DNA from 3 places in the Paenibacillus sp. FSL F4-0243 genome. Region 3 is predicted to be linked to each of the others. Evidence: predicted binding sites of a transcription regulator. Region 3 holds the regulator's gene; each other region holds the start of a gene.
What was found. The regulator CtsR, encoded in region 3, represses protease genes until heat stress. The targets are predictions, from matches to a motif close to ATGGTCAATAAAGGTCAAACA.
Positions count from the first base shown of each region.

Region 1: clpP (ATP-dependent Clp endopeptidase proteolytic subunit ClpP) is a predicted target of CtsR. The motif match lies at 3,938-3,958, and genes of this name have one in related genera.
Region 2: NSS87_RS09795 (endo-alpha-N-acetylgalactosaminidase family protein) is a predicted target of CtsR. The motif match lies at 3,197-3,217, and genes of this name have one in related genera.

Region 1 covers NZ_CP150151.1:181,362-187,207, forward strand. Annotated here, with positions in the region: gene NSS87_RS00885 (HPr family phosphocarrier protein) at 33-302, shown strand; gene NSS87_RS00890 (SIMPL domain-containing protein) at 453-1,208, shown strand; gene NSS87_RS00895 (DUF4163 domain-containing protein) at 1,335-2,435, shown strand; gene NSS87_RS00900 (GDSL-type esterase/lipase family protein) at 2,521-3,159, shown strand; gene clpP (ATP-dependent Clp endopeptidase proteolytic subunit ClpP) at 3,255-3,851, opposite strand; tRNA gene NSS87_RS00910 (tRNA-Arg) at 4,045-4,119, opposite strand; gene NSS87_RS00915 (sugar-binding domain-containing protein) at 4,553-5,605, shown strand; gene gap (type I glyceraldehyde-3-phosphate dehydrogenase) at 5,708-5,846, shown strand, end outside.
Region 2 covers NZ_CP150151.1:2,222,525-2,228,370, forward strand. Annotated here, with positions in the region: gene NSS87_RS09780 (extracellular solute-binding protein) at 1-375, shown strand, start outside; gene NSS87_RS09785 (helix-turn-helix domain-containing protein) at 403-2,034, shown strand; gene NSS87_RS09790 (S-layer homology domain-containing protein) at 2,134-3,147, shown strand; gene NSS87_RS09795 (endo-alpha-N-acetylgalactosaminidase family protein) at 3,291-5,846, shown strand, end outside.
Region 3 covers NZ_CP150151.1:6,339,935-6,345,780, reverse strand. Annotated here, with positions in the region: rRNA gene NSS87_RS28260 (23S ribosomal RNA) at 1-752, shown strand, start outside; rRNA gene rrf (5S ribosomal RNA) at 881-997, shown strand; gene NSS87_RS28250 (GNAT family N-acetyltransferase) at 1,417-2,589, shown strand; gene NSS87_RS28245 (CtsR family transcriptional regulator) at 2,977-3,438, shown strand; gene NSS87_RS28240 (UvrB/UvrC motif-containing protein) at 3,469-3,993, shown strand; gene NSS87_RS28235 (protein arginine kinase) at 4,022-5,086, shown strand; gene clpC (ATP-dependent protease ATP-binding subunit ClpC) at 5,122-5,846, shown strand, end outside.

The DNA.
Region 1 (5,846 bases), 810 kb from region 3:
TGGGGAGAACTCAATTAGGGGGTAAGCGTTTCATGACAAAGCACCCGGTAGTTGTTCGGTTGAAGACAGGGCTACACGCTCGACCGGCAGCATTGTTTGTGCAAGAAGCTAACAAGTTTTCGTCGGAGATTTTCGTGGAAAAAGACGATAAAAAAGTAAACGCCAAAAGTATTATGGGTATTATGAGCCTAGCGATCAGTTCCGGCACGGAGATCTATATCAGCGCGGATGGTGCAGACGCGGATCAAGCTGTAAACGCTTTGACGAGTCTCGTCAGCAAAGAAGAGCTTGAGAACCAATAATCTTTTGAAGTGACTTTTTATCGAATGACTAAAAAGCCCCTAGGGGCTTTTTTTTATACCAAAAAATAGATTTTAACTGTGCAACATTTACCAAAAAGACTCGTCTAGAGGATAATAACAAATCACAAAGGATGAAAGGGGCTGGCAAATATGAAAGGTTTGGTAAAAAAGATTGGTTCAGTGTTGATCGTAGGAAGTTTGTTAATTGGAGGGATTAGCATGAGTGGTGTCTTCCAAGGTCCTGCAAAGGCTTATGCAGATGAAGTGCAGAAAAATGTTGTTAGTGTAGTAGGTAAAGGTGAGTTGTCCATCAAGCCGGATATTGTATACTTGTCCATCGGTGTGGATACTACGGCTACAACTGCGCAAGAAGCGCAAAAAACAAATGCTGCTAAAATCCAAAAGATCACTACTCTACTGAAGGGGACTTGGAAAATCGCAGATAAGGATATTCAAAGTACCCAATTCTATGTGCAACCCAACTATAGTTATAGTGAAAAAGAAGGACAGCAAGTGAAAGGATACAACGCGAATCATACACTGTTAGTGTCCTATAGAGATCTGACTAAGGTTGGTGAATTGCTAGACGCTGCATCTGCGGCGGGGGCAAATAATATCGGAAATGCACGTTTTTCCGTGGAAGATACTTCTGCCTTTGAAGCTCAGGTGATTGAAAAGGCGATGGCGAACGCAGATGTTAAAGCAGGTGCTATTGCTAAGGCAGCTAAACGTAGCTTGGGTCAAGTAATCACGGTCAGCCAAAATGATGGCAATGTCACTCCGGTTTATTTTGAACAGAATCTAAAAATGGAAATGGCTGCAGCAGATGCTGGTGCAAGCACATCCGTTCAACCGGGAGTAGTTAAAGTTACAACACAGCTGAGCGTAATGTATGAATTGAAATAGTAGCAGAACAAGATGATTGCAGAGAGGAGAGGTGATCTTCCACTAGTAATAGTGGGGGATGCCTCTTTTTTTGTGTAAATTCTCTAAGATTAGGTTTAATAAACTGGAAAGGAGTGGGAAAATTAGATGGTGAATATCTCAAAAGAAACAGTACGCAAATGGGGCATAGGTTTGATGTCGGCGGGATTATTGCTTGGTGGAGGATTGCTGCCTAGTGATAAGGGTTATGCAGCGTCTGATCAGACGAAGAGCAAGGCTATTGCTGCAAGTATAGCTTTAAAGGCGAACGGGGTAATTTCTCAGCAGACAGGTATTTTGCAGGAAGGGAAGGTCTGGATTCCGATTACCTTTATGCGTGATGTGCTGCAATTACCTCTAACTTATGATAAAAAAGAAAATGCATACACGATCGGAAAGGGAACGACTAAGGCCAAGTTGCTGTTATCTAGCTATGGTACTTCAATTTGGGTGAATAATTATTACATTCGAGAGTATGAAGGAAAGCTAATAAACAACCGGCTTTATGTTCCATCCGGTCTGTTAAATGATTATTTGGGTTATAAAGTGGATTGGAGTCGGGGCTCTAGTAGGTTGAATGTGGTGAATAGATCACAGAATGCGTTGATAGTAACCACGGAGACCTATGCTAAGGATCGGAAAGAGGCTTTGATCCAGCTTGATTATCCGAAGTTTAGTGGATTAAGCAATTCCAATGCACAGCAGGCCATGAATGATATTTTGAAAGAAAGTGCCATGAAATTCGCTGCAGGCGCAGAGAAGGATATCTCGAATCGATCCGGGTCAGAGCCTAAGTATACTTATGATATAGATTATGTGGTGACCTACAATCAGGATGGTGTGATCAGTTTAGTGATGTCAGAGTATAGCGATACGGGCGGCGCTCATGGTATGACCAATCGGGAGGCTTTTACCTTTTCGCTCAAGGATGGAAAACGTCTGCTGTTGGGCGACCTGTTCGGAGCTAACCCAAACTACAAAAAAGAGTTGAATGCTAAGTTAAACAAGCTAGTAAAAGCGGAGGAAAGTTATTTGGGAGGATTCAACGGATTGAATACGGAAAAGTATTTTTATCTGAAGGATGATCAGGTCGTTCTGTTCTTCCAATTGTATGAATACACAGCTTATGCTGCGGGGTTCCCCGAATACATCTTTACTTTCAAAGAACTGTTGCCGGAAGGCGGCAGCCCATTTGCTGCTGTAAAATAAATAGAACTGGACATCTCCCCCTTACCAGAATCACCTCGAATTCATATGCTAAATGGAGTAACTAGTTTATGAACGGGGGAGAGCTATGAGCTATCAATACACTGCAATTGGCGATTCCTTGACGACTGGATTTGGCGCTCTGCCAGGTAACGGTTTTGTACCGGTGTACCGTAGAATGGCGGAAGGGAGACTGCGTTCTAACGTAGCCTCCACGAATTTGGGCGTGAATGGATTGACTACTTCTGAATTGGAACAGCGGCTACGCGGAAGCTCTATGACTCGTGAAGCCATTCGAGCAGCGGATATTATCACTCTATCCATTGGTGGTAATGATTTAATCCATGCAGCGAAGGCTGCAGCTAGACAACCTGAAAATTTATCTAAAGAGCTGCGAAGATCATTGCAAGAGTGCAAACAGAATTTTGCTGCAATTATGAGTATCCTCTTCCAATTGAAGGCGGGAACGCGTAGACCTTATATCATTCGAATTGTGGGATTGTATAATCCCTATCCTCAGGTAGTAGGCGCTACAGAGTGGGTAAGGCAGTTTAACAGTTATGCCTCACAGTACAGTAGCCGGGTATGTGGATTTGCTTCTATTTATAGTGAGTTTGCAGGAAACGAGAGAGGGCTTTTATCAATTGACCACTTACATCCTAATGGTCGAGGCTACCGTGTGATTGCTGAGAAACTGGATGCGCTTGGTTATGGTGGTTTGTATTAATTGAGATTCGTATGAAGTAGTGGTTTGAAAAGTAAAGAGGCTGTGCACTAACCATCAAGTGGATAGGGCACAGCCTCTTTGTGTTGTTTTATAGCTTACACACCGCTAGGCAGTGTCTTCTCGATGACTTTATCAACGATACCGTAAGCTGCCGCATCTGCAGCAGTCATGAAGTAATCACGATCAGTGTCCTTCTCAATACGTTCTAGCGGTTGACCCGTACGTTCTGCAAGAATACGATTCAACTTATCACGCAATTTCAGGATACGACGGGCACGGATTTCAATATCCGTTGCTTGACCTTGAGCACCACCCAGAGGTTGGTGAATCATGATCTCACTGTTAGGCAGCGCGAAGCGTTTGCCTTTAGCGCCAGCGTTAAGTAGGAAAGCTCCCATAGAAGCTGCCATACCCACACAGATGGTGGAAACGTCCGGTTTAATGTACTGCATTGTATCAAAAATAGCCATACCTGCAGTAATGGAACCGCCTGGGCTATTCACATAAAGGTGAATGTCCTTCTCCGGATCTTCGGCAGCCAAGAACAGCATTTGTGCGATGATAGAATTGGCTACCACGTCATTAACCTCCGTTCCAAGGAAAATGATGCGGTCCTTCAGCAGGCGGGAATAGATGTCATAAGCGCGCTCACCGCGGTTGCTCTGTTCTACTACCATAGGAATATAACTCACGTGGAAAACCTCCTTGATATTGGTTCTTCAAATGTATTCATTTTTACTCTTGCCGTATTACCCACATGATAAACAAATTCAAACAAAAAGTCAAAGAAAGTCAAACTTATATTCAAAAAAAAGAGCCGACACGCGGCTCTTTGGTTAAGTAGTAGTATAGGCACTACTAAATTATGTACAAAAGTGAAATTAATGGCGCGCCCGCCAAGAATCGAACTTGGATCTCAGGCTTCGGAGGCCTACGTCATATCCATTGGACCACGGGCGCAACAAAAATGATTATAATACAATTTCTGTGCAATTGCAATGGACAGGAAGAAACGACGCTGTCGTCCTTTATTGACGACAACCGTTTCTCGTAGAAATATAAGGATGATATATAACGTGAAACCTGTAATTTCTTATATTTTTAATAATACTGTACTCAGGCTCTATCCCTTGTCTTCAAGGTGGACAAGCGTACATTGTGTTTCACTCAGCTAAAGAATCTGGATTGTTAATGACAGGTTTTTTGGAGCTGAATCTCTTTCCCAATCCTATAAATGTATAAGAAGACAAGCGCTTGAGAATTCTACTCTCGGAAGACTTGCACTTCGAGCAATATTTGGTTAGAATATGAGTGGGACTTAAAAAGTTTACCCGGGACATTTTGAGACCATGAACAAGGGAATAGAGGAAGACGAAGTTGCAGGAGTGAAAGTATGCGTAATTTATTAGATATCCAAAAGCAGCTTCTGCCTGATCTCATGGAAACCCTTAAGAGACGGTACACGATTCTTCATCAGATCATGCTGTCCGATATAATTGGGCGCAGAACGCTTGCCGCTTCACTTGATATGACTGAGCGGGTACTGCGTGCCGAGACGGATCTTCTGAAATCGCAAGGGCTCATTGAGATCGAGAGCGTTGGCATGCGCATTAGCGCTGCTGGGCGTAGACTGCTTGATTTGCTAGAGCCGGTCGTTAAGAGCCTGTTTGGTCTGGATGAGCTGGAAGAGAAAATTCGGGCAACGTACGGTCTGGATAAAGTTATTGTGGTGCCGGGTGATTGTGAGTCATCGCCGTTCACCAAACGTGAGCTTGGCCGAGCGGGTGCAAAAGCGCTGCTCAGTGTACTTCGTACAGATGATATAGTTGCTGTCACAGGTGGATCAACGCTTGCCGATATGGCTGATCAACTGACACCGCCGTTATCCCTTTCCTATAAGAACGCTTGGTTTGTTCCGGCGCGTGGTGGATTAGGAGAGAGTATGGAGATTCAAGCCAATACGATTGCCTCAACAATGGCAAAGCGGGTAGGAGCGAATTACCGGTTGCTGCATGTACCTGATTTACTTAGTGGGGATGCCTACCAGTCACTAGCACTTGACTCTAATATTGGAGAGATTGTACAAATCATCCGCAGTTCGCGTATTATTGTACATGGGATTGGGGATGCCATTGAAATGACTCGCCGCCGCAAGCTGGATGAGGCAACTGTCTCAGAAATCCAGGGTGAGGGAGCCGTGGCTGAATCCTTTGGGTATTACTTTAACGAAGATGGTCAGGTTGTCCATACGATGCTTACGATGGGACTACGTCTAGAAGATATTGTTCGGACGGAGACAGTCATCGGTATTGCTGGAGGCAAACCAAAGGCCAAAGCCATTCATGCCATGCTGCGTTTCGGGCAGGAGAATATACTCGTCACCGACGAGGCTGCTGCTGTGGAAATCGGCAAGGAAATTGATAATCAGTTACAGATATCCTCGTAACTCACTAGAGATTATATCTTGCATCATACTTAACATTGTTGTCATGACAGGCTTCACGGTCTGTTTTGAATAAATAAAACGAATTCTAGGAGGAACTATTCAATGAGTGTAAAAGTTGGAATTAACGGATTTGGACGTATTGGACGCCTTGCTTTCCGCCGTATTCAAAATGTAGAAGGTATCGAAGTGGTAGCAATCAACGACTTGACTGACGCTAAGATGCTTGCTCATTTGCTTAAAT
Region 2 (5,846 bases), 2.8 Mb from region 3:
CGTTTGCAGGCAATCACTATGCCAGATCAATATATGGCGATCAATAAAAATTCCAAAAATACGGAAGAAGTTAAAGCATTTTTGGAGTGGGTATTTAGCCGGGATGTTTACCAAGTGTATATTAATTATTCGCAAAATTCATCGACAGTGATCAATATTGAATCATTCCTGCCGTTCTTCAACAATGTTCAAGAGAAGCACCCCTTTGAGCCGTTTATGTATCTGGGGATCGATGAGAAGTTTGAAAAAGTAAAAAATGCCATACAGTTTGATGAAAAGAAGGCTGCACAAGAAATTTTTTCAGGTGCTGAGGTGTCCGATATTCAAGAAAAATTGAATGATGATTGGGAGATAGCGGTTGAGGCTTTGAGGTAATCCTATAGATCAATTATGGAGGGATTTATGATGAAATTTAAAGCTCTCATTGTTGATGATGAACCATTAGCTAGGTTAGCCCTCCGGGAGTATATATCCATTGCTTCGACCGATTTTGAGATTGCAGGGGAAGCAGGAGATGGTAAGGAGGCATTAAATATGCTGAAAATCCATCAGGATGTGGATCTAGTTCTGGCGGATATTCAAATGCCAAATATGAATGGAGTAGAGCTACTCGAAGCACTGAATAACACTACTTTTTCGAATCAACCGTTAACCATCATGCTTAGCGCATACGGAGATTATTCTTTTGTAAGAGATTCCTTTGTGCTCGGCGCCTTTGATTACATTGTTAAAGCCAAGTTAGATGAAACTTATATTGCACCGGTACTGACTAAGACTGTGGATGAATTGAAGCGGCGGCAAAGCTCCTCAAAGACAGTATCAACCTTAGAGGACGTAGAAGCTTCGATCTGTTCCGTTCTGCATCGACTTTGCCTATCGGATTCTTTAGAAGTGACAGATGATGATATAACGCCTTCGTTGGAGCTTGTTCGAAAGCATATGGGGGAAAAAAATCTGGAGGTTGCGCTTCTTAGGCTATCAGATACCGTTCAATTTGAAGATTCACACCGTATGATTATGCAGACGATACGAACGGTAACGAATCGAAGTAGAAGTGAAGGGATCTGCAAAGTATGCAGATATGATGACAGGCATTATGTTTTGTTCTTCTCTTTTCCAGAGCAATGCAGCATCATCGCCATTCGTAGATTGACAGACATAATCTTGTCTGAGGTGAGCATGAGATTAAAGCAATTTATTAATTTGAAGCTTTCTATGGGGATCAGCGATATTGTGGATGGTCATCAGCAGTGGAACCGATTATTCCGCCAAGCTGAACGATTAGCAGGGTTGAGTTTCTACCAGGGGTACAATCGATTATATTATCCGGAAGCTGAAAGACGTCCATCTATTAAGGAAAGTGACTGGAAAGAAGCATGGTATTTGGCTAGAACCGAAATGCTGAAGTCATTAAGTGATCCGGATTTAATGAAATGGCAGGAGGTCTATGAACACTGCTGTAGCTTGTTGATTCAGCGATACCCTTGTTCACCTGAGCTTATCAAATCAGATGTAGTCGATATGACTTGGGAGGCAAGCGCATTAATTTATCAAAAAGGCGTTTCTTGGGAAAAGCTTCATGATAAGCTGCCTTATCCCATCACGGATCATATTTATAAGCAGGAAACCTGGGAGAATACGGTGCATTGGTGCCGACTGTTCTTGGAACATCTGCATCAAAAGCTGCATCCGAAAGATCAACCCAAGGAATGCTTTCTTAGCCCTGTTGTTGCTAAAACGAAAGAGCTCATAGAGAAAAACTTTAACGAAGATGTCCATTTGTCGAATATTAGTCAGATTGTCGGTGTAAGCGAGAGCTATTTAAGTAAACAATTTTCCAAAGAAATAGGTGTTAATTTCATTCAGTTTCTGACGAATCTGCGAATCGAGAAGGCTAAAAAGGCGCTGGAGAGCGGAATGAAAATATACGAGGTATCTGAGCAAGTAGGATACGTGAATCCAGAACATTTCAGTCGTATTTTTAAAAAAATCACAGGGATTAGTCCTTTAGCTTATCGCAGAGAGAATGAATAACAAAAATAATCAATGTTGAACAAAATAAATCATGTGTATCCGATTTCAAAATCCATATGATAGGGGGGAGTTAAAATTCACGGGTGAAGGGATGTTCTTATGAGACGCAAACGATTCACATTCGCACTAATCTGTACGTTATGTTCTTCCATGTGGTTGAGTACAGTCCATGCTGAAAAAGTCTCTGACTTCGAGATGCAGACATCAGCTACTGAATCTGCTAATTCTACGTTCACCGTTACATTAAAGGGGAAAGATATTCAAGACTTATATGCATATGAAGCTAAATTTAATTTTGACCCGAAAGTGCTTGAGATTGTAAAAGCAGAAACGAAGATCAAAGGCTTTTCAGTATCTCCGATCGTTAAAAACAATGAAATTACGATAGCCCATACTAAGATTGGTAATGTGAATGGTGAAAAGGGTAATTTGGACATTGCCACGATTACCTTTAAAGCTAAAAGGGCTGGTACAACTGCAGTAAAATGGACCGCATTAAAGGTTCTTGATCGTAATCTGAAAGATCAGGAATTCACCCCGAATCAATCCTCAACATTCACCAAGATTTTCAGCGATATCGTCTCACATTGGGCGAAGCAAGATATCATGGAAATGGTCACTAAAGGAATTGTTGAAGGCATGGATGCCGACAGCTTTGCCCCTAATAATAACATCACTCGCGCACAATTCGCAGCTCTTATAGCCAGAGCATTAGATCTTACAGAAGGTTCTGGAAGTAATCCGTTTACGGATGTGAAATCAGGAGTTTGGTACGAAGATACGGTAAAGAAAGCTTATGCGGCCGGAATTATTAGTGGTTTGTCCAAGACGAAATTTGCTCCGGAAAAAAGCATTACTCGTGAAGAAATGACAACGATGCTGATGCGAGCGAAAGCTTATGCTTCCGGTGTAAGGGTCGATAGTATGGCCTCAGATTCCACTACCACGTTTAAAGATGATAGTAAAATAAGCCCGTGGGCTAAAGCGTCGGTGGGCTTTGCCTTGAAATCTGGAATAATGAAAGGTAGAACTCAGACTACATTTGCACCCAAAGAATCTGCTACAAGAGCGGAATCAGCCGCTGTTATCAAGCGATTGTTAAATTCCAAGTAATACAAAAAAACATATAATGACGCACCTTCTTATGGAAGGAGGGCTCATTATGGTCTTGTGATGTCAAAAACATACAATTAAAGGAAATATGTGAATTGATAATGTTCATTCTACTTATATTTAAGTGAAAAGAGGTCGTAGAGATGAGAAAACGTTACAAAGCGGTTAGCTTGCTATTGACGTTGTTGCTAGGGGTACAGCTTGGCTTGCCATCGGCAGCCGTATTCGCGGCTCAAGAATCGGACGTGTATTTCAGAGATTACAATGATGGCAATATCAACGGATGGGCTGCAGCTAAGGGGACCATTACTTTTTCGGCGGATCAAGGTGCTGTTAAGGCGGTGACACAAGGGGTTGTTATTTTAGCAGACCAAGATTCACCTCAGGTTGCCAATGCTGAATATGAGGTGAAGTTAAAATTTAGTCAGCCTGCCACACGATTTGGACTGGTCTACCGATTCGTCGATAGCAATAACTACAATGTTATCCAATATGATGCGGGTTCTTGGGGCTGGGATGCAATGAAAGGAGGGACGGAATCGTATGGAAATATTACGGCTCCTAGTTTTACCTTTGCTGCTGACCAACAGTATACCCTCAAATTGCGCTATGAGAAAGGTAGCGTAGCTTTATCGATCGATGGCAATAACGTGCTTACGACGAGTCTTCCCTCATTATCGACAAGTGCAGGGAAGATTGGACTACGCAGCTGGTTTAATAACAAGACCCTATGGATTGACGATGTGAAGGTAACTCCAATTGTATCCACTGATCCAGTACCGAGGCCGATTACGATTACTGAAACTCTAAGCTCTGACACCATGAAGGTTGAAATCGATAAAGAGTTCCCTCGGGTTAAACAATACACATGGTTAGACAGCGGCGCGGAAATGTATGGACAGTTAAATGGATTTAATGAGATAAAAATCAACGAGAAGTCCTATTTCATAGTCGCTTCTGATTTTAGTAAAAAAGCAGCAGATGCCACTCATGGTGAGTCTGCAGCCTACACGCTTCAGATTCCAGAAATTAAAGTGAACCTCAAAGTTGAAATGGAGGTTCAGGATAACATTCTTCAGTTCAAAGTGGCCAGCATTGAAGAGAATGGTACTGAAAAAGTAAGAACGATCGAATTCCCTGATCATGACCTTGTCTCTGTAATTGGAACCCAGCCTACAGCGCAGGAAACGGCTGTCCGGATAACTGGGGGCTGGAACGTTGTACAGGACGAATTTAACGACCTTAAGGCGGGAGGAGCAGACGTGAGTGGGGGGCGTGCATATGCATTCGTTAACTCCGACGTCTTAGCTGCGAGTGTAATCACTAATGTAGTAAATGGCTTTGATAAGGTACGTATTAAGGTAGGCGATGATACAGCACTCCATACAAAGAAAGCAGCGTTATCAGGAGGCTCATGGGTTTATCGTGGAAGTACTGTGCTTGATCCGGAGCCACTGCCTTGGGCTAAGGTTGTACTGACTCCAGATGCGAATGGAGACAAAGTTGTTGACTGGCAAGATGGAGCCATTGTATATCGTCAGAATACAGATGCTCCAACCGGCAGTGAAATGATAAGGGACAATATCTCCTATATCAGCATGAACATCGGATCTACTACAACCTCTCCGTTTTTGCGTGCTTTTGATAATGCGAAGAAGATCTCTAATCTCACGGATGGCTTTGGACAGCTGATTCTATTCAAAGGATATCAAGCGGAAGGTCATGATGACTCTCACCCAGATTACGGCGGCCATATCGGTATTCGTCAGGGTGGAGAGAAGGATTTTAATTATATTTTGAGTGAAGGCAAGAAATACAATATCCGTGGCGGTGTACACATTAACGCAACAGAATACGCGCTGGATGCTTTCGGTACCAAAATGGAAAATATGAATCAGCCATTGAGTAAAGGCTGGGGCTGGCTGGATCAGACATTCTATGTTAACAAAACCAAAGATGTGGAGTCCGGTGAATTGAAAAGACGTCTGGATATGCTGAAAAGCGATACAGGTGACAACCTTTCCTTTGTATATGTAGATGTATATGATGGTGCCGATTACAATGCGAAGAAACTCGCAGATTATATCAATGGTAACGGCTGGATGCTCGGTACAGAATTTGCAGGACCTCTGTTTGAGCAGGCAGCTTGGGTTCACTGGGGAACAGATCCGGGGTACCCGAACCAAGGTGACGACAGCAAGGTTACCCGTTTCCTACGGAATCAATCGCTGGATGGCTTCTTAACAACCCCTTTACTGAAAGGGAATAAGCAGGTAGGCGTGGGTTATTGGCAGAACAGTGCTCCATTCTACAGCTACCAATCAACTAGTGCGGCATTCTTCAATCACAATCTACCAACAAAATATATGCAGCATTTCCCGATCATCAAGATGACCGATAACCGTATCGATTTTGAAAAGAAGGTTGTAGTTGAACGTAAGCAGGACGGTAAGATCCATTTAAGTAAGGATGGTCGTGAAATCGCTATCATGACAGATAGCAGCAACATTAGTGACAGTACGGTCTTTATTCCATGGAGTCCTGAGACAGAAGATAAAATCTATCACTGGAATCCAGCGGGTGGCCAAACGACTTGGAGTCTTCCAGAATCATGGAGTAATGTAACGACGGCACAGTTGTATAAGCTGACAGATTTAGGACGTGAGCATGTTGGCAGTGTAGAAGTAACTGGAGGTAAA
Region 3 (5,846 bases):
GAGCGCAAGCTTCGGTGGAGGCGCCGTTGGGATACCACCCTGATCGTATCTAGGTTCTAACCTAGTACCCTAATCGGGTACGGGGACCGTGTCAGGCGGGCAGTTTGACTGGGGCGGTCGCCTCCTAAAGAGTAACGGAGGCGTTCCAAGGTTCCCTCAGAATGGTTGGAAATCATTCGAAGAGTGCAAAGGCATAAGGGAGCTTGACTGCGAGACCTACAAGTCGAGCAGGGACGAAAGTCGGACTTAGTGATCCGGTGGTACCGCATGGAAGGGCCATCGCTCAACGGATAAAAGCTACCCTGGGGATAACAGGCTTATCTCCCCCAAGAGTCCACATCGACGGGGAGGTTTGGCACCTCGATGTCGGCTCATCGCATCCTGGGGCTGAAGTAGGTCCCAAGGGTTGGGCTGTTCGCCCATTAAAGCGGTACGCGAGCTGGGTTCAGAACGTCGTGAGACAGTTCGGTCCCTATCTGTCGTGGGCGCAGGAAATTTGAGAGGAGCTGTCCTTAGTACGAGAGGACCGGGATGGACGTACCGCTGGTGCACCAGTTGTTTCGCCAGAAGCATGGCTGGGTAGCTACGTACGGACGGGATAAGCGCTGAAAGCATCTAAGCGTGAAGCCCCCCTCAAGATGAGATTTCCCAATTAGTAAGACCCCTTGAAGACGACGAGGTAGATAGGTTGGAGGTGGAAGTGCAGTAATGCATGGAGCTGACCAATACTAATCGGTCGAGGGCTTATCCTATACTTAAAACGCAAATTCAATTCGGATTCAGTTTTCAGGCATCAAGCCTGTAACACGCTGAGAAATTTATTCTCACTTCTGGTGATGAACGAAATTTCACGCGGCAGCGTCTGTTTCACAGACGCATGTTTGGTGGCGATAGCGGAGGGGTTCCACGCGTACCCATCCCGAACACGACCGTTAAGCCCTCCAGCGCCGATGGTACTTGGACCGAAGGGTCCTGGGAGAGTAGGACGTTGCCAAGCACAATTAGACCACTGTTGAGTAATCGACAGTGGCTTTTTTGCGTTTATTATAGGCTGTGGAAAACTTGTGGATAAACATTTGGATTTGCAGAAGAGTTACGCACATGTGGATAGATGATTGAAAGAGAAATAATCTCTAAATAGTGTGGATTAAATACATATTTATATGGATCTGTCAACAGAAAACCTAAGTAATACACGGGTTGCTGTGGATATAACCGGGATTATGTGGATAGAGCTATTGATAAGTGGATAACTATTTTAACTTGGATGTGACAAGATTTCAAGACTATTTTTAAAACTGCATAGAGCTGTGGATAACTAAAATAAAGTTATAAATAATGTAATAGATTAGCGCACAATTGAAGCTCTTGTTATACTTATCCTAAAAGTAATTTTATAAAGGATGAGGTGAGTTTGTGGTAATAAGACAGTTACGTTCAGAAGAATTCGATGCAAGCATGAACTTGTCAGAATATGCTTTTCAGTACAAGCTTCCTAGTGAAAAAAGGGCAAGTGCTAAGGAAAGATTCAAGGCTGAACAGGTATGGGGTGCTTTTGAGGACGGAACATTGGAAGCTAAATTGACGATTATTCCTTTCCAAGTCTACATACAGGGCAGAGTGGTACCTATGGGTGGTATAGCAGGAGTGGCTACATGGCCAGAGAACCGCAGACAAGGACATGTGGCAAATCTATTGTCTCATGCGCTGCATACGATGAATGAGGCAGGTCAAATGCTCTCTTTTCTACACCCGTTCTTGATTCCGTTTTATCGTAAATTTGGCTGGGAGGTTTATTGTGAATATAAGAAATACTCTATTCCAGTAGCGAAGTTTCCCAAAAAGGTCGAAGTTGAGGGCAAGGTTAGACGGGATATAAAAGATATCGAAGTATTAGATAGCCTATACAATCGATTCGCTGTCAGATATAACGGGACACTTAAGCGCGATTTGGACTGGTGGGAGAACTCTGTTCTAGATGATGAAGGAAAGAGTGCAGTATTTTACTCCAAGAGTGGTGAACCAGAGGGATATGTGCTGTATAAGGTAGAGAACAGAGAACTGGTTATTGATGAATTTGTTTTTTTGAATGAACAAGCTCGGCAGGGGCTGTGGACATTTCTTGCGAACCATGATTCGATGGTGACCGGTGCATCCTTAAAGCTGGTGCCTTCGGATGACATATTACCTTTCTTGCTGCCAGATCCACGTATAGGACAAGAGAATTATCCTTATTTTATGGGGCGGATTGTTAATGCCAAGTCATTCATTGAAACTTACGCCTTCAGAGGAAACAGTAGTCAAAAGAAGCAGCTTATATATATCGAAGATAAGTATGCACCTTGGAATGATGGGTTATGGGCATGGAATATCTCTAATGAGGGCTCGGCTACTTTGATTCGAGTGGAAGGGGAACGGGCGGAAGCAGACTTGAGATGTGATATAGGCACTTTGACGGCCTTGATGCTTGGATACAAACGACCAACAGAGATGGCACGTTATGGAAGTGTCTCTGGCCACGCAGCAGCACTGGAATGGTTTGAAGAAATTATTCCACAAGCACAGACAGCTTTATTTGATCATTTTTAAAAATATAAGAAAATATAAGTTTCATGCTATACATTATCCTTATATTTCTCGCATAAACGCTTATCGCCCTAATAAGGATACCGAAGGCGTTTATACTTGACAAAAATTAGGCTCTCCCCTTCGAAAGAAGTTGGGAGAGTTCTTTATTTCCGAATACATTCGCTGAAAAAAGTGAAAAATAAGAGAATCCACTTGGAATTAGCACAGAATATGTTATAATATTAAAAAGTCAAAGAAAGTCAAAGTCAACGAAGCATAATGACATCTATCCGATCTTCTGAACACGTGGGATTATCCACAAATGTTTAAGTTCAATTAAAGACCATTGTCATTATGAATGCAAGTTGCAATCGGTATTATAAAGATTTAAGCACTGGAGGATGAGTGATGCGCAATATCTCTGATATTATCGAACAATATCTGAAGAATATTTTGCATGAAAGTCCCGAAGGTACGGTGGAAATCCAGCGAAATGACCTGGCGGACCAGTTCTCATGCGTACCGTCACAGATCAACTATGTCATCAGTACACGCTTTACTCTGGAAAAAGGTTATGTGGTGGAAAGTAAGCGTGGTGGCGGGGGATATATTCGTATTCAACGTTTTGAATTACCACCTAACGTAGCACTGCATGCCCATTTAAACCATACTATAGGTGGCGGGATTGATCAGAACGCTGCTGAAGGGCTGATTTATCAGCTGGAGGAAGCTGGTTTTCTAAGTAAGCGTGAAGCGTGCCTTATGCGCGCTGCTGTTTCTCGGGAATGCCTAACGGTTAAGATTCCATACCGGGATGAGATTCGTGCCAAGATTATGAAGGCGATGTTAATCTCTTTGTTAGGCAAATAATTGTCAACCATAAGGGAGGGGCTTTCGCTTATGCAATGCCAGGAATGTGGCGTCAAGCCGGCAACACTCCACTTCACTAAGATCGTGAATGGAGAGAAGACGGAGTTTCATATCTGCGAGAGCTGTGCACGGGAGAAGGGTGAACTCATTCCCGGAACGGCTGGAGGATTCTCTATCCACAGTCTGCTCTCAGGTCTGCTTGATCTTGAAGGTGCCGGCAAGGAGAAGTCGGCTGCAACGAAGACTACGCAGAGTCTGCAATGTGAGAATTGTGGGATGACGTACTCCCAGTTTAGCAAATTAGGCCGTTTTGGCTGTAGCTCCTGTTATGAATATTTTAACAGTGCACTGGACCCGCTTTTTAAGCGAGTGCATGGCAGTACTTCACATGTAGGTAAGATTCCGAAACGTGCAGGAGCTCAGATTGTGTTTAGACGCCAAATTGATGAACTCAAGCAGGAATTACAGCAAAGTATTACACAAGAAGAATTCGAGAAAGCAGCGGAGCTGCGAGATCAGATTCGTAAACTTGAAAAAGAAATAGCACAAGAGTAAAGTCTTTGATATATAGGGGGGATATGACATGTCAAGTCTCCGATTTACTGAACAAGCGCTTAGTGATTGGATGCGTTCTGGAGGTAGTCACTCCGAGATTGTAATTAGCAGTCGTATGCGTATTGCCCGTAATCTAGAGCATCTTCCGTTCCCAATGCTGGCTTCCTTAGAGCAATCGGAAGAAGTATTAGAGCTACTGGCTCCTGTGTTTCATGAGGAAGCAGCTGCAGATTTCGGATCTTTTCAACTCCTAAAGCTTGATGAAGTGAATGAACTGGACAAAAAGGTACTGGTTGAGAAGCATCTAATCAGTCCTAACTTGGCTAATGATTCGCGCAGTGCGGCTGTCTTATTAAATGAAGATGAGTCGGTCAGCATCATGATTAACGAAGAGGACCATCTGCGAATCCAGTGTCTGTTTCCTGGTCTTCAGGTTAGAGAAGCATGGGATCGTGCGACGGCGATCGATGATATATTCGAGGCAGCAGTCAATTACGCTTTTGATGATAAAAGAGGATATTTGACTAGTTGTCCCACCAATGTTGGTACTGGGCTTCGTGCCTCGGTAATGCTGCATCTACCAGCGCTTGTAATGACTCATCAGATCAATCGCATATTGTCTGCAGTGAACCAAGTGGGATTGACTGTAAGAGGAATTTACGGTGAGGGTAGCGAAGCAGTAGGGAACATCTTTCAAATTTCTAACCAGATCACTCTCGGTCAAACGGAAAGTGAAATTATAGAGAACCTTCACAGTGTAGTTACCCAGATTATTGAGCATGAGCGAAATGCACGTGAACGGTTGCTTGTTGATTCCGCCCTGAGAATAACAGACCGAGTGAAGCGTTCTTACGGAATTTTATGTTATGCAGCTCTTATGGAGCTTAAAGAATCTGCTCAACGCCTGTCTGATGTGAGACTTGGGGTTGACCTTGGCATTCTGGAAGGTCTTTCGATCTCAGTGCTTAATGAACTTAACGTTAAGACACAGCCAGGATTTCTACAAAAGATGTTCGGCGATGAGCTGAACGCTACTGAACGAGATATGTATCGGGCAAAACTGCTCCGAGAGACACTGGGAACACAACATTAATATAGATATTTATTATTCATGGAGGTGCAGGAGATATGATGTTTGGAAGATTTACGGAACGCGCACAAAAAGTGCTAGCGCTGGCGCAGGAAGAAGCTGTTCGTTTAGGACACAACAATATTGGTACAGAACATATTTTGCTCGGACTTATTCGTGAAGGAGACGGCATTGCTGCTAAGGCATTAATAGCTTTAGGGCTAGGTCTTGAAAAAATCCAGGACGAAGTGGAGACACTGATTGGCAGAGGTCAAGAACAGCCTACGAACATTGCTTATACTCCTCGCGCTAAAAAAGTGATTGAGCTGTCGATGGACGAAGCCCGCAAATTGGGTCATACGTATGTTGGCACTGAGCATATTTTGCTTGGACTTATCCGTGAAGGGGAAGGTGTCGCGGCTCGTGTGCTTAATAACCTCGGCATCAGCTTGAACAAAGCTCGTCAACAAGTTCTTCAGCTCCTGGGAAGCAGCGAGGCTGCCTCTAGTCATAGCGGGACTCCGGCTAATGTCAGCACACCGACCCTAGATGGTCTTGCGCGCGATTTGACCGCTTATGCTAAGGAAGGTAATCTAGACCCAGTTATCGGCCGTAGTAAGGAAATTGAACGTGTTATTCAGGTACTGAGTCGCCGGACTAAGAATAACCCGGTACTGATCGGTGAACCTGGTGTTGGTAAAACAGCTATCGCTGAAGGACTTGCACAAAAGATTATCAATAATGAAATCCCAGAAACACTTCGCGACAAACGCGTCATGACGCT